DNA from 2 places in the Mesobacillus jeotgali genome. Region 2 is predicted to be linked to the other one. Evidence: riboswitches for the same ligand, from Rfam matches in the RefSeq annotation. Region 2 holds a riboswitch; the other holds the start of a gene.
The links. Region 2 has a riboswitch for cobalamin ahead of FOF60_RS02025 (acyl-CoA thioesterase). Riboswitches for the same ligand answer to the same signal wherever they lie in the genome.

Region 1 (3,423 bases), 200 kb from region 2:
TGTCAGAAAAAACAGCAATAAAAGGAGCGTCAATGTCCAATCAAACCGGTCAAATTTTTTTAGAGGCTTCTCCATTTGCCACACCCTGTCCGATACGTTTCTACAATACTATGCTAGCAGAGATAAAATATCCTTACAATCCCTTATGAGGTAACATTTTCCTATAAATAATAGACGAATAGTAAGGAAGAATAGTTTCTTCTTTGGCGGGGATTATTTTACGGAAGAAGCCGATAATAATTATGTTTTTGAAGGGTCAGAATAAGATATTTTCTGCTGTTTTTGTTAGAATGGAAGAAGTGTTATTTTGTACGGAGCCGCTGGCAATTTTGCAGCTGAGAATTTTTCCGGGAGGTTTTGCCTTTGAAAAAGAACCATCCTTATAGCAGGGATTTACTTTATGTCCATATGAATGAACGGGACCAGTACGTGCTCTCGCATGGAATAGAATTCCATGAATTCGCCAGATCATTGTCTGATTCGCTCAACCATCTGCTGCTGTTGAAACATCGCTATGAAGATGGTGAGTTCAACAGACATACTTTATTTGAGTATGTCCCCGAGGACAGCGTCGAAAAACTGGTCGGAGCCAATGTCCATGCATTCGGCGATTTCTGCTGGATTGATTTTGAGGAAGTGGAGGCATTGAATGTGCTGTCTGCCCAAGAGATCGCTGAGCTACTATATCTTGGGCACATCAAGCACCATTTGAAACTGCCCTTCTATAATCAGCTTAATAATCGTTTTGTGTTCCTGTCCACTGAAGATGGCTGGTACAACAAAACCTATTACCGAAATCTCAATGACTTTTTCCGTATGCTTGGCTTTGTCCTGTCAGGCAAACTTGGGGAAATGAAGCCGGAAAAAACGCTGCTCGGGATTCGGAAAAAGAAATCCTATCCTTTTGTCAGCAAAGAAATCCTGAAATCATTGACACCAGCCTTGAAGGAAGGGGCGGTTTTTTCGCTGAAGAACATCCAGCAAAACCGCAACAGAATTGAAATACCAATCTGGATCATCGGGGACTTTGCCAACATGGATGACATGTATGATGAATATAAGGAAGCAAGCCGCAGCAATCCGGATGGAAGGATTGTCTTCGATAAAAAAGCGAAAGAATGGAGCTTGCTCGCTCAATAAAGTCGAAAAAGCAAAATTTTTGGAGCAATTTTTGGCAATTCGTGTATAATTGGATGTAGCGGAAAATTACATATCGAAATGAACAGGTGTCTTTTAAAAGAGACTTAATAGGGAAGTTGGTGAAAATCCAACGCGGTCCCGCCACTGTAAATGGGAGCAAGCTGCAACGGCCACTGTACAAATGTATGGGAAGGCGCAGCGAGCATTGACCATGAGCCAGGAGACCTGCCTGTCCATTGCACCAGCAAACCTACGAGGATAGGGAGGTGCCGACAGGCTCTATGTCTTTTATGATGATAAAAACATTTGCTTACTCGGACATCTCCCCTCTGGTGGAGATGTTTTTTATTTATCAAAGGCTTTGTGAGTGTTCTGGAATGAAAAACAACCGCGCAAAGTTTATTAAAATTCGGAGGAGAAGCAAATGAAGAAGTTATTAATGTTAATGATGGCAGCAGCCATGATCCTGGCGGGCTGCGGTACAGAAGCACAGCCCGAAAAGAAGGAAAGCGAAAAAACCGCACAGGAGCAAAAGACAGGATTCCCTGTCACGGTAAAAGACGCAATTGATGAAGAAGTTGTCATTGAAGATAAGCCTGAAAGGATCATTTCCCTGATTCCGAGCAATACGGAAATTGTCTACGCACTTGAGAACGGAGAGGCGATTGTCGGTGTCACTGATTTCGACAATTATCCAGAGGACGCAATGTCGAAGGAAAAAATCGGCGGCATGGAATTCAATATCGAGAAAATGATCTCACTGAAGCCAGATCTTGTCCTTGCTCCTGGATCAACTGCGGACACTGTAAAAGAAGGCCTTCAGCAACTAAAGGATGCAGGAATCGATGTTGTCGTTGTAAATGACGCACAGTCATTTGAAGAAGTGTATCAATCAATTGAGTTGATTGGCAAGGCCATTGGCGAGACAGAAAAGGCGGATGAACTTGTAGAAAATATGAAAAATAGTTTTGCAGAATTGAAAAAGAAAGCTGAAACAATCAAACCGGAAGAGCAAAAGACGGTCTTTGTGGAGGTCTCACCAGCACCGGAAATCTACACAGCCGGCAAGAATACTTTTATCAATGAAATGCTTGAATTGATTGGGGCAAAGAACGCTGCCGGAGATATGGAAGGCTGGCCGAAGGTCGACCCGGAAGCAATTGTTGAGCGTAATCCCGATGTGGTTGTGACAACCTATGGATATTATACAGAAAAGCCAGTTGAGCAGGTGCTCGCACGGCAGGGCTGGAATAATGTGAAAGCGGTCAAGGAGCAGCAGGTTTACGATGTCCACTCCGACCTTGTAACCCGTTCAGGTCCAAGGCTCGCTGAAGGAGCAGAGGAGCTTGCAAAAGCCATTTACCCGGACATTTTTAAATAACAAATCAATCGCCTATCTAATTACGGCGGTGTTTTTGATCATATCGATGCTGCTGGGCATATCCATCGGAAGTGTTTCCATCCCTGTACCCGCCATTATAGAAATCATTGGTGCTGAGATTTTCCGCTCTCAGGGACAGGGAATCGATCCGATGCATGCAAGTATTGTCATGGAGATCAGACTGCCGCGCGTATTGCTGGCAGGACTTGTCGGGGCGTCGCTGGCAATCGCCGGTGCCGCTTTCCAGGGCCTGTTGCGCAATCCACTGGCAGACCCCTATACGCTTGGGATTTCATCAGGTGCCTCCATCGGCGCAGTTGTTACGCTGTTTTTCGGCATTTCGCTTCCGCTGATCGGTGCCTTCACCTTGCCGGTGCTGAGTATTTTGTTCGCCTTCGCCACCGTCTTGTTTGTGCTCTTTTTTGCCAGGAGAATTGACAGGCTCCTAAGGGTGGAAACCATAATATTAACCGGTATTATTTTAAGTTCATTTCTTGGTTCATTCATTTCTTTAATGATTGCTTTATCTGGCGAAGAGCTGCGGCAAATCATCGGCTGGCTTCTTGGCAGTGTGTCAATGCGCGGCTGGGAATACATTAAGATTATTTTTCCTTTCTTTTTGGTTGGTCTGGTGATTTTGCTTGCCAATACAAGGGAACTGAATGCGATGTCCTTTGGTGAGGAAAGGGCACAGCATCTCGGTGTCAATGTCGAGCGCCGCAAGCTGCTGATTTTATTGTCTGGTTCTCTTTTAACAGGATCGGCCGTAGCTGTTTCAGGGACGATCGGCTTCGTCGGTCTCGTCATTCCGCACCTGACAAGGACAGTCTGGGGGCCTGACCATCGCCATCTGCTGCCGTTATCCGTCCTGATTGGCAGCGGCTTCCTGATTCTCGCAGATC
Region 2 (3,423 bases):
AGGGGTTTCGCTATGCGCTCGATGACGTTGGGGAAGGGTATAGCACCTTGGAGCTGCTTTCGGATTTGCAGCCGCATTACATGAAATTGGATATGAAGTATGTCCAGGGAGTTGCCGCCGATCCTCAAAAACAGCAGACTGCTTCCGCGTTTTTAGCCGAAGCGAAGAAGCTGGGGTCTGTTCCGCTTGCAGAGGGAATTGAGGATGAGGAAGATTTTGAGTGGCTAAAGGCGAATGGATATCAGCTGTTTCAGGGGTACTTGTTTGGGAAGCCGGCTCCGATTGAACAATTAGTTTAAAGTAAAAAAGAAACCGTTTACTTCGGTTTCTTTTTTCTATATATTCTTGGCCGAATTCAGGGAACGCGTTGCTCCCCAAGCCTCTTTCATTTCTTTTATGGCTGCTGTCAGGAGCTCAATGTCCTTTAGAATTTGCGCTTTGATGACTGTGTCAGCACTTGATTGATACTCGTTTTTTAGTTGAATAAGTTCTCTTTGTAATAGAAAAAGCGTCAGCATCTTCATCTCCCCTTTGATGAAAAGAACTATCTTTCTCTTTATATAGTACTAAATACCCAAATCGGCGTTTTTAAAACATGAAATCGGATATTAATTCCAGATTAATTTAATTTATCGGCGAAAAACAAAATATATCGACCACATTTTAAGATATATCAGCGGATTTTTGATTTTATCGACCACATTTGAGAATATATCGATCACTTTTCGTATTTTATCGACCACATTTGAAGTATGCTGACCTGATTCTTCGTTGGGTGGGGGAAGCGAACCAATTCTTGTTCAGGATTAGATAAAATACAAAATGAAAAATAGTTGAAAAAGCGAGGAAGATGATTTACTATCAATTCATAACACGATATATTGTGTTATGAAATGGTTTCTATAACTAAATATTGAAATTTACCGATAAGTATGGTGTCTGAACAAGACTTAATAGGGAATCTGGTGAGAATCCAGAACTGTTCCCGCAACTGTAAGTGCTGACGAAATAAGGATGAACCACTGTCTAAAAAATAGATGGGAAGGCCTTAAACTAGGGTGAAGCACAAGTCAGGAGACCTGCCATATTTATTCGTGTTATCTTCTTCGGGAATAGGGAAGGTATACGGGGATAAATTGACAGTCTCATTCTGCTTTTTGCGGCTCCATATGAGTTGTTAATACATCAACGTTACTTAAACCCATCTTTCGAGATGGGTTTTTCTCATTTTTCAGGGAGGTTTTCAGAGAGGAGTCAGGAATGGAAGGATTATCAGCAAATGTATCAAGGACATTCCAGAACAGGCTCGTTCTGCCGCCGGATACAAACCATCTAGGAACGATTTTTGGCGGAACGGTATTGTCCTATATTGATGAGATTGCCGCTATTGCAGCTATGAAGCACAGCAGGAGGGCCGTCGTCACTGCTTCGATTGACTCGGTTAATTTTCTGTCTTCCGCTGTAGTGGGCGATATTTTAACACTTGAAGCAGTCGTCATCTCAACAGGCAGAACGTCCATGGAAGTGTTCGTGAAAGTGGAAAGTGAAAACTTGAAAGCTTGCAGGAAAACGTTAACTACCACCTCGATTCTGACCATGGTTGCAAAGGATGACAATGGTGCACCTGTCCCGGTGGAGAAGGTCATTCCAGAGAATGAGTTTGAATGGGAGCTCTTTAAGACTGCCGATATAAGAAGGAAGCACAGGCTGGAAATGAGAAAAAGTAAGCAAGCAGGAGGAATAGGAAATGAGCATTCAAGTAAGGGATGAGAAAGCTGCAAAATGGATTGAAGAAATTGAACAATCATTCCCCCGATTGGATTTTTCACAGTTCAAAGAGAAGGTGGACCGGGCTCTTGAGGTGAAAAATATGACAGCGGACCAGGTTGAGAACATGCTCATTTTGACCGCAGTGGAACGGATCGACCGGAATGAACCTGATTGGACCTATGCTGCAGCGCGGTTTTACCTGAAAAAATTGTACATGCTGAGTTCAGGCTTTAGGAGAGAAGCTGGCTACGGTTCATTTTATGAGTTAATCAATAGGTTGATAGAAATAGGGATCTATGATCGTCTAATCATAGAATCCTACTCCCGTGAAGAAATAGAGTATCTTGAAAAAGTGATTGATCCAGAGAGAGACAAGCTATTTACATATATAGGGCTTTTAACCATGGCAGAAAGATACCTGGCGCGCACACAAAATGGCGATTTTGCCGAACTGCCTCAAGAGCGGTTCATGATCATTGCCATGACGCTGCTGGCTGAAGAACCAAAGGAAAAAAGGCTTGAACTAGTGGAAGAGGCATACTGGGCGATTTCAAATCTCTATATGACAGTGGCCACTCCGACGCTCTCGAATGCCGGCAAAAGCTATGGCCAATTATCAAGCTGTTTTATAGACACTGTTGCAGATGATTTAAGGAGTATTTACGATTCGAATACAGATATATCTACCTTAAGCAAAAATGGCGGCGGCATAGGCGTTTATCTTGGTAAGATCCGAAGCCGGGGCAGTGATATCAAAGGCTTTAAAGGAATCAGTTCAGGTGTCATTCCGTGGATGAAGCAGCTGAATAACACAGCGGTTTCTGTTGATCAATTAGGACAGCGCCAGGGTGCGATTGCCGTGTACCTTGATGTCTGGCATAAAGATATCTTCCCGTTCCTTGATGCAAAACTGAACAATGGAGATGAGCGCCAGAGGACACATGATTTGTTTTCGGGCATATGTATCCCAGATTTATTTATGGAGCAAGTAGAAAAACGCGGCGACTGGTACCTGTTTGATCCGCATGAAGTCAGGAGTGTCATGGGGTATTCTCTTGAAGATTATTTCGATGAGGAAAAGGGTGCAGGATCCTTCCGGGAAAAATATTGGGCTTGTGTCAACCATCCCGGTTTATCACATAAAGTGGTCCCTGCCATCGAAATCTTTAAATCCATCATGATCTCTCAGCTTGAAACCGGCACTCCTTATATGTTTTACAGGGATCAGGTGAACAGGCTTAATGCCAATCACCACAAAGGGATGATTTATTGCAGCAACCTTTGCACGGAAATCACCCAAAATATGAGTCCGACCCTTTTGGAAGAGGAAAAAGTCGAAGACGGAAAGATCTTAATTTATAAAAAGCCAGGTGATTTTGTCGTCTGTAACTTGTCATCAATCTCTTTGGCGAAAAGCGTAGTGGATTCTGTACTTGAGAGAGTAATTAAAATTCAGGTCAGGATGCTTGATAATGTCATCGATATCAATGAGATCCCTGTGTTGCAGGCACAGATAACCAACAAGAATTATAGAGGCATCGGCCTGGGGACATTCGGCTGGCACCACCTGCTCGCCCTTAAAGGAATCAAATGGGAAAGTGAAGAGGCAGTCGAGTATTGTGATACTCTCTATGAAACTATTGCCTATTTAAC

Region 1: it holds a riboswitch for cobalamin, as region 2 does, so the genes downstream of both, FOF60_RS01115 (ABC transporter substrate-binding protein) here and FOF60_RS02025 (acyl-CoA thioesterase) in region 2, are expected to answer to the same signal.

What each region holds. Positions count from the first base shown of each region.
Region 1 covers NZ_CP109811.1:205,732-209,154, forward strand. The annotation lists gene FOF60_RS01105 (FtsW/RodA/SpoVE family cell cycle protein) at 1-75, opposite strand, end outside; gene FOF60_RS01110 (hypothetical protein) at 364-1,140, shown strand; cobalamin riboswitch at 1,208-1,388, shown strand; gene FOF60_RS01115 (ABC transporter substrate-binding protein) at 1,565-2,521, shown strand; gene FOF60_RS01120 (FecCD family ABC transporter permease) at 2,487-3,423, shown strand, end outside.
Region 2 covers NZ_CP109811.1:406,892-410,314, forward strand. The annotation lists gene FOF60_RS02015 (EAL domain-containing protein) at 1-299, shown strand, start outside; gene FOF60_RS02020 (hypothetical protein) at 336-518, opposite strand; cobalamin riboswitch at 917-1,102, shown strand; gene FOF60_RS02025 (acyl-CoA thioesterase) at 1,261-1,770, shown strand; gene FOF60_RS02030 (ribonucleoside-diphosphate reductase subunit alpha) at 1,748-3,423, shown strand, end outside.